Regions from separate parts of the Aquibaculum sediminis genome, predicted to be linked through region 2. Evidence: predicted binding sites of a transcription regulator. Region 2 holds the regulator's gene; the other holds the start of a gene.

Region 1 (4,239 bases), 250 kb from region 2:
ACGCTCTCCCCTGGCCAGCAGCGCAATCTGGAGCGCGCACTGGATCGCAAGGTCATCGACCGCACGGGCCTGATCCTGGAGATCTTCGGGGCACGCGCCCGGACCAAGGAAGGGCGACTGCAAGTCGATCTCGCAGCGCTGACCTATCAGCGTTCGCGTCTGGTGCGCTCCTGGACTCACTTGGAGCGTCAGCGCAGCGGTGGCGCCTTCATGGGCGGTCCGGGTGAACGCCAAATCGAACTCGACCGGCGCATGTTGGATGAGAAGATCCTCCGGCTGAAGAAGGATCTCGAACAGGTCAAGCGCACGCGCGGCCTGCATCGCAGCGCACGACAGAAGGTGCCCTATCCGGTCGTGGCTTTGGTGGGCTACACCAACGCCGGAAAATCCACGCTCTTCAACACGCTGACCCGGGCCGACGTCATGGCCGAAGATATGCTCTTCGCCACGCTCGACCCCACCATGCGGCGGCTGGAGCTGGCGTCGGGCGAGACCATCATTCTCTCGGATACAGTCGGCTTCATCACCGATCTGCCGGTGCATCTGGTCGCGGCCTTCCGGGCCACGCTGGAGGAAGTGATCTCTGCTGATGTCATCGTGCACGTGCGCGATGTAAGCGATCCGGAGCATGAAGAGCAGAAGGCGTCGGTGGACGCGATCATGCACGATCTCGGACTCGGTCCGGGCGAGTCCGGTGAACGGCCGGTCATCGAGGTCTTCAACAAGATCGATCTTCTGGAGCCCGAGGCGCGCGCTGCATTGCAGGCGCAGTGCGCGCGCGAAGACCATCTGGTGGCCGTATCCGCGCTCACCGGCGAAGGCCTGCCTGACTTGCTCAAAGCGGTGCGTCAGGGGCTGCAGCGCGACCATGAAGTCCTGGAACTGGAAGTGGACGCGGCCGACGGCAAGACGCTGGCCTGGCTCTATCAGCATGGCCAGGTCCTGGACCGGGAAGAAGGCGACGGCCACACGTGGCTGCGTGTCAGCCTCTCTCCCATCGAGCGCGCACGCTTCGACCGCCTGCCCATGCAGGAGGACGGGTCGGGTCCCTCCGTTCCCGCGGAACACTGACCAGCATCGCGAAGCCCGACATCACGACGCCCTGACATCGCGACGCCCTGACATCGCAACCACGTCCCGGCGGTACGGCTGTTCACTAAGGTTGACTTCGCCGGTCCGACTGCCTATCTCCGGGATCGTTAGCACTCACGACAGGTGAGTGCCAGAAGGGGCTCCGTCCCCGACAATAGATACAGACCTCCGGATAAAGGGAGCAGGACGAGAATGAAGTTCCGCCCGTTGCACGACCGCGTGGTGGTGGAGGCGCTTGACGCCGAAGAGAAGACCGCCGGCGGCATCATCATCCCGGACACCGCCAAGGAAAAGCCGCAGCAGGGCAAGATCGTTGCCGTGGGCCCGGGTGCCCGGGGCGATGACGGCAAGGTTAACCCGCTTGACGTCAAGGAAGGCGACACCGTCCTCTACGGAAAGTGGTCCGGTACCGAAGTGAAGATCGACGGCAAGACGCTGCTGATCATGCGCGAGTCCGACATCATGGGTGTGCTCGCCTGAGTGTAAGCGCGAAGCGCCCTCGATCATTGAAGAATTCCAGCAGCAAGGAGCGAACGCATGGCTGCGAAAGAAGTTAAATTTAGCACGGATGCGCGTCAGCGCATGCTGCGCGGCGTGGATACCCTCGCCGACGCAGTGAAGGTGACCCTGGGTCCCAAGGGCCGCAACGTGGTTCTCGATAAGTCCTTCGGCGCCCCGCGCATCACCAAGGACGGTGTGACGGTCGCCAAGGAGATCGAACTTTCCGACAAGTTCGAGAACATGGGCGCCCAAATGGTGCGTGAGGTCGCTTCCCGGACCAACGACACCGCCGGCGACGGCACGACGACCGCGACCGTTCTGGCCCAGGCCATCGTGCGCGAAGGCTCCAAGTCGGTGGCCGCCGGCATGAACCCCATGGACCTGAAGCGCGGCATCGATGCTGCCGTGGCCGTGGTGGTCGAGGATCTGCGCAGCCGTTCGCGCAAGATCTCCAAGCCGGAGGAAGTTGCTCAGGTTGGCACCATCTCCGCCAACGGCGATCGTACGGTCGGCGAGATGATCGCAGAGGCCATGCAGAAGGTCGGCAACGAGGGTGTCATCACCGTCGAGGAGGCCAAGAGCCTCGAGACCGAGCTCGAAGTCGTCGAGGGCATGCAGTTCGATCGCGGCTACCTCTCGCCGTACTTCGTGACCAACTCCGAGAAGATGATCTGCGAGCTCGAGAACCCCTACATCCTGCTGCACGAGAAGAAGCTCTCGAACCTGCAGGCCATGTTGCCGGTGCTCGAGGCCGTGGTTCAGTCGTCTCGTCCGCTGCTGATCATCTCCGAGGATGTCGAGGGCGAAGCCCTGGCGACCCTGGTGGTCAACAAGCTGCGCGGCGGCCTGAAGGTCGCGGCCGTGAAGGCTCCGGGCTTCGGCGATCGCCGCAAGGCCATGCTCGAGGACATCGCTGTTCTGACCGGCGGTCAGGTCGTGAGCGAGGACATCGGCATTAAGCTCGAAAACGTCACTCTCGACATGCTTGGTGAAGCGAAGAAGATCGACATCACCAAGGAAGAGACCACCATCGTCGATGGTGCGGGCCAGAAGCAGGACATCGAAGCTCGGGTCGCCCAGATCAAGGCGCAGATCGAGGAGACCACCTCCGACTACGACCGTGAGAAGCTGCAGGAGCGGCTGGCGAAGCTCGCCGGCGGCGTTGCGGTGATCCGCGTCGGCGGCGGCTCCGAGGTCGAGGTGAAGGAAAAGAAGGACCGCGTTGACGACGCCCTCCACGCCACCCGCGCGGCGGTCGAGGAAGGCATCGTCCCGGGCGGCGGTACGGCACTGCTGTACGCGCTGAAGGCACTGGAGAGCGTCTCCGTCGAGAATGCCGACCAGAAGGTGGGCGTGGAGATCGTGCGCCGTGCCATCCAGGCTCCGGTCCGTCAGATCGCCGAGAACGCCGGTACTGACGGCGCTGTGGTCGCTGGCAAGCTGCTGGAGAGCACTGACGTCGAGTGGGGCTACGACGCCCAGAACGGCGAGTATACCAACCTCGTGAAGGCTGGCATCATCGACCCGACCAAGGTCGTGCGCACGGCCCTGCAGGACGCGGCTTCGGTCGCCGGCCTGATGATCACCACCGAGGCCATGATTGCCGAGAAGCCGGAGCCGAAGGACGGCGCCGGCGGCGGTGCCCCCGATATGGGCGGCATGGGTGGTATGGGCGGCATGGGTGGCATGGGCTTCTAAGCCCCGTCACTCGGACCGTTCAAAGCGAACACTGGGGCCGCGGGGAAACCCGCGGCCCTTTGTGTATCAAAGCCTGATTGAACTCGACCACTGTAAGCGGATTGGTGATGCTTCCGGATTTTGAGCGCATTGGTGCGGTCTTGCGCGAAGTGGCCGCGGAAGAGGCCATGCCGCGCTTTCGCGCCCTGGCTGATGAGGATGTGCGCCGCAAGGCGGCAGGTGACCTGGTGACCGTTGCGGATATTGCAGTGGAACGGCAACTCGAGCGGCGCCTGCCCGATTTCCTGCCCGACTCACTGGTCGTGGGCGAAGAGGCGGTCGAAGACGACCCCACGGTGCTCGATCGCCTGGAGGGCGATCGCTATGTCTGGATCATCGACCCAATTGACGGAACGGGTAACTTCGCACGCGGCAGCGCGACCTTTGCGGTTATGGTAGCTCTGACCCGGGGCACCGAAACACTTGGTGGCTGGATCTACGATCCGGTCGGCGAGCGCATGGCCATCGCCGAGCAAGGGGAGGGGGCCTACCTGAACGGCGAACGCCTGCGCTCGACTCTCGGCAGGGCGGGAGCCGCTTTGCACGGGACGCTGCACTTCGGTTCGACAAGCGATCCCCAGGTGGCTCGCCTCTTGTCCCGCAACGAGTCGAAAGTGGGGCGCCTCAAGAGCTTGCGCTGCGCGGGCCAGGAGTATTTGCGCCTGACGACAGGCGACAGCGACTTCGCACTCTTCACCAAGACCAAACCCTGGGACCACTGTCCGGGTGTGTTGATCCTCGAAGAGGCCGGCGGGCAGGGCCGCCTCCTGAACGGGCGGCCCTACACGGCCAGGGATTATCGCGCGCCGGGGCTGCTCCTGGCAGCGGATGCGGCGCACTGGGATGCCCTGCAGACGACGCTGCTGGGCGAATAGAGCTACTCGCTTTCGCGGTGCACCGAGAAGGGCG
Region 2 (4,239 bases):
AGGGCGCAGACGAAGGCGGCGCCGCGATCGGGATTGTCGCCGAGCTCGCGCTCCACCCGCTCCATGGCGACCGTGAAATCCTTGTCCGGGCCGGCCCAGCGCGCAGAGTAGATGCCCGGCGCCCCGCCCAGCGCCCGGACGGCCAGACCGCTGTCATCGGCCAGTGCGGTCAATCCCGTGCCTTTGGCCGAAGCACGGGCCTTGAGCTCGGCATTGGCCGCAAAGGTCGTGCCGGTTTCCTCCGGTTCAGGCAGCCCGAAGTCGGCGGCGGATGTCACTTCCAGATCGAAGGGCGCAAGGAGATCGGCAATCTCCCGCACCTTGCCGGGGTTATGGCTGGCGATCACCAGCTTGCGCCCGGGAATGTCACGTTTCATGGCTGAGCATGTCGCCTGTTCGGGCCCTGGCTTCAAGTCTAATCGGAGAGGCCCAGCACCTCGCGCTGCAGCGTGACAAGTTCGCTCACGCCCTTCTCGGCCAGATCCAGCAAGGCGTCGAGCTCCTGGCGCCGGAAAGCAGTCTTCTCCGCGGTGGCCTGCACCTCCACCAACTGCCCCGAACCCGTAATGACGAAGTTGGCGTCGGCTTCGGCCTGGGAGTCTTCCGCATAGTCCAAGTCGAGCACCGGCGTGCCTTGGTACAGGCCGCAGGAAATGGCTGCCACCGGCTCCAGCAGCGGAATGCGTGTGACGGCACCCAGGCGGCGCATATGCTCAAACGCCATGTGAAGCGCGACGTAGCTGCCCGTGATCGCCGCGGTGCGCGTGCCGCCATCGGCCTGCAGCACATCGCAGTCGATGCGAATCTGGCGTTCCCCGAAGCCCTTCAGATCGGTCACTGCCCGAAGCGAGCGGCCGACGAGACGCTGAATTTCCTGAGTGCGCCCGCTCTGCTTGCCGCGTGCGGCCTCGCGGTCGGTGCGGGTGTCGGTCGCCCGCGGCAGCATGCCGTACTCGGCCGTGACCCAGCCGCGGCCGCTGTTGCGCAGCCAGCCCGGCACCGACTGCTCGATGCTCGCGGTGCAAAGCACGCGGGTGTCGCCGAAGGAGATGAGGCAGGAGCCCTCGGCATACTTGTTGACGTCGATCTGAAAATCGATGGTGCGCAAGGCATCGGCCGCACGGCCGCTGGGACGCCCGCTCGCAGGCATGGGACCACTCCTGGACATGTTTGGAGGGCCGGACCCTAATGCGGGCTTGGCGTCGCGTCCAGCACGGCAAGGCCGGCTTCTCGGCTCGGCCCGTTGAAAGCACCGTCACTGTGGACTAAATGCCTTTCCGTACTAGAATTTCCTGAATGAGGTCCCTACTCGGCTTGGCCTACGCATGAGCGAACCGCTTCACCCCTCCCTGAGCAGCGTGCTCAACGCACGTTCGCGCGACATTCTGCGGACGATCGTCGACGCCTATGTGGAAACCGGCGCGCCGGTCGGCTCGCGCACACTTGCGCGCAAAATGGGCCTGGACCTGTCGCCGGCCACCATCCGCAACGTAATGGCCGACCTGGAGGATCTGGGGCTGCTGATGGCGCCGCACACCTCGGCTGGCCGTCTGCCGACCGATCAGGGATTGCGGCTGTACGTGGACGGACTTCTGGAACGCGGCAATCTCGGCCGGGACGAACAGGAGTTGATCGAAGGACAGTGCGCAGCCTTCGGGCGCTCCGTGCCGGAGGTCCTGGAAGAGGCCACACGCCTGCTGTCCGACCTCTCGCGTTGCGCCGGCTTGGTGATGGCCCCCAAGCAGGACGAGCCGCTCAAGCACATCGAGTTCGTGGCGCTCGGGCCGGGTCGGGCGCTTGTCGTGCTGGTCACGGAATCGGGCAATGTCGAAAACCGCATCGTCGATGTGCCCATGGGTTTGCCGCCCTCGTCCCTGGTCGAGGCCGGAAATTTCCTGTCGCACAGGCTGAAGGGTTGTTCTTTAGGCGATACCCAGAAGGACATTGCCGATGAGATCCGCAGTCATCGCGCCCAGCTCGATGAGTTGACCGGCCGCGTGGTTCAGGCCGGCCTGGCCACCTGGGCCGGAGGGGAGCGCGGGGCGGCGCTCATCGTGCGGGGGCAGGCTCAGCTGCTGTCCGATGTGCAGGCCATTGAAGACCTGGAGCGCATCCGGCATCTCTTTGCGGCGCTGGAGCAGAAGGAAGCCCTGCTGCGCATGCTCTCCCTGACCGAGCGCGCCGAGGGAGTACAGATCTTCATCGGCACGGAGAACGAGCTCTTCGGATTGACCGGTTGTTCAACGGTGATTGCGCCCTACTACAATCAGCAACAGCAGATTGTCGGTGCGATTGGCGTCATTGGCCCGACTCGCATCGACTATGCCCGCATCATCCCTATGGTCGATTACACCGCCAAGGTGATCGGCCGCCTGCTTGGATGAGCGGCATCTCCCAACAGTAGAGTAGTGGAAAGGATCCATGGTCACGCAAAGCACGCCACCGGGCGGCAAGGATGCCCCGCGAGACGACACGAAGGACGAGGCCGCGGATGCCAGCGCCGAGGTGCTCGATTTTCCTGAATCGGACGCTGCCGCGCCTTCGGAAGGAGAGGGTCTGGACAGCGACGATCCGTTCACCGTCCTGAAGGCTGAAGCCGATGGTCTGCGCCAGGAGGTTGCCGAGTTGAAGGACCAGTTGCTGCGCGCTCTGGCTGAGACCGAGAACGTGCGCAACCGGGCCAAGCGCGAACGCGAGGAGACGCTGCGCTATGCGGCGGCCCCCCTGGCCAAGGATCTGCTCCCCGTCGCCGACAACCTGCATCGCGCCGTTGAGTCGGTGCCGGCAGAGGCCGCCGAGTCTGACGAGCGCCTCAAGGGGCTGCTCGTGGGCGTGGAGATGACCGAAAAGGCGTTGCTGGACACGCTGGCCAAGCATGGCGTCGCGCGGGTCGATCCTCTGGGTGAGAAGCTGGACCCCCACCGCCACGAGGCCATGATGGAGGTGCAGGATCCCAGCAAGCCCTCGGGCACCGTCGCCCAGGTGTTCGAGATCGGCTACGTGCTGCACGAACGCCTGCTGCGGCCGGCGCGTGTCGCCGTCGCAAAGGGCGGTCCGGCGCCGGGTGCTGCCAAAGGCCCCGACGAGACCGCTAGAGACGAGTCCGCCGACGAAGAGCCGCAGTCCTGAGATTGCGTTGCGTACCCCAGGCGGACAGCCACCATTGTTGGCTGTCCGCCTGAGGACGCGTTGCTCAAGCCGGTGATCGGCGCTCTGGCGTCAAGCGGTCGATTGACGGCCGGCTTCGACCACCTTGTCGGCTTCGCGCCCGTGCAGTTCCTGCAGATGGTGGAATTCGGCGCTGTATGAGCCGACGCCGAGGGTCAGCGATCGCAGTTCGATGATCAGATCGCGCAGTTCCGCTTGCGGCATGTGGGCTTGCACCTCGTCCCAGCCCTGCCAGCCGGGCCGCGCGTCGAAGCCGAGGATCTGTCCCCGCCGCCCCGAAATCAGGCCATGGACGCGATTGGTCTGCTCCTGCGGCACGAAGATCGAGACCTTGCAGATCGGCTCCAGCAGCACCGGGTCGCAGGCCGGCAATGCTTCGCTCATGGCTTGGCGGCCAGCGGTTTTGAAAGCCATGTCTGAACTGTCGACGGCGTGGTGCTGCCCATCCAGCAATGTGACCTCCAGGTCGACCACCGGAAAGCCCAGCGGCCCTCGGCTGAGGTATTCCTTGATGCCGGCTTCCACGGCGGGGATGTAATTGCGCGGCACGGCGCCGCCCACGACCTTGTCATGAAAGCGGAAACCTTCCCCGCGGGGCAGGGGGTCGATCCTCACTTTGATGTCGGCGAACTGCCCGTGACCACCGGTCTGGCGCTTGAAGCGCGCATGCTGGTCGGTGCCCTTTCGGATCGTCTCCTTGTAGGCCGGAGTCGGCGGCTGGGTTACGACCGCGACATTGAAGCGGTTGCGCAGGCGCTCGACGGCGATTTGCAGGTGAATTTCACCCTGACCGGACAGGAGCAGTTCGTGCGTGTCCGGGTCATGGCGAAAGCTGAGTGATGGGTCTTCTTCGCAAAGACGCGTGAGCGATGCGGTCAGTTTGACTTCGTCCTGACGGTTTTCCGGCTGCAGTGCGAGGCTGTAGACTGGCGTCAGGGGCTCGGGCCAGTGCAGTTCTGCCGCAAACAGGCCCTTCTCCGTCACCAGATCGCCGGTGCTCAGCTTGTCCATGCGCGCCAGACCCAGCAGGTCGCCGGGCGCGGCTTCGGAAAGCTTTTCCTGGCTGCCACC

What was found. The regulator HrcA, encoded in region 2, represses chaperone genes, less so after heat shock. The targets are predictions, from matches to a motif close to GTTAGCACTCNCCNNNGGNGAGTGCTAAC.
Region 1: the regulator HrcA is predicted to act here: its motif matches at 1,199-1,227, upstream of groES (co-chaperone GroES).

The regions. Positions count from the first base shown of each region.
Region 1 is NZ_JBFCVK010000001.1:24,974-29,212, reverse strand. It holds gene hflX (GTPase HflX) at 1-1,071, shown strand, start outside; gene groES (co-chaperone GroES) at 1,285-1,572, shown strand; gene groL (chaperonin GroEL) at 1,630-3,291, shown strand; gene ABZ720_RS00130 (inositol monophosphatase family protein) at 3,399-4,205, shown strand; gene ABZ720_RS00125 (SDR family oxidoreductase) at 4,208-4,239, opposite strand, start outside.
Region 2 is NZ_JBFCVK010000001.1:279,584-283,822, reverse strand. It holds gene rdgB (RdgB/HAM1 family non-canonical purine NTP pyrophosphatase) at 1-377, opposite strand, end outside; gene rph (ribonuclease PH) at 416-1,150, opposite strand; gene hrcA (heat-inducible transcriptional repressor HrcA) at 1,326-2,384, shown strand; gene ABZ720_RS01310 (nucleotide exchange factor GrpE) at 2,422-3,129, shown strand; gene ABZ720_RS01305 (elongation factor G) at 3,220-4,239, opposite strand, start outside.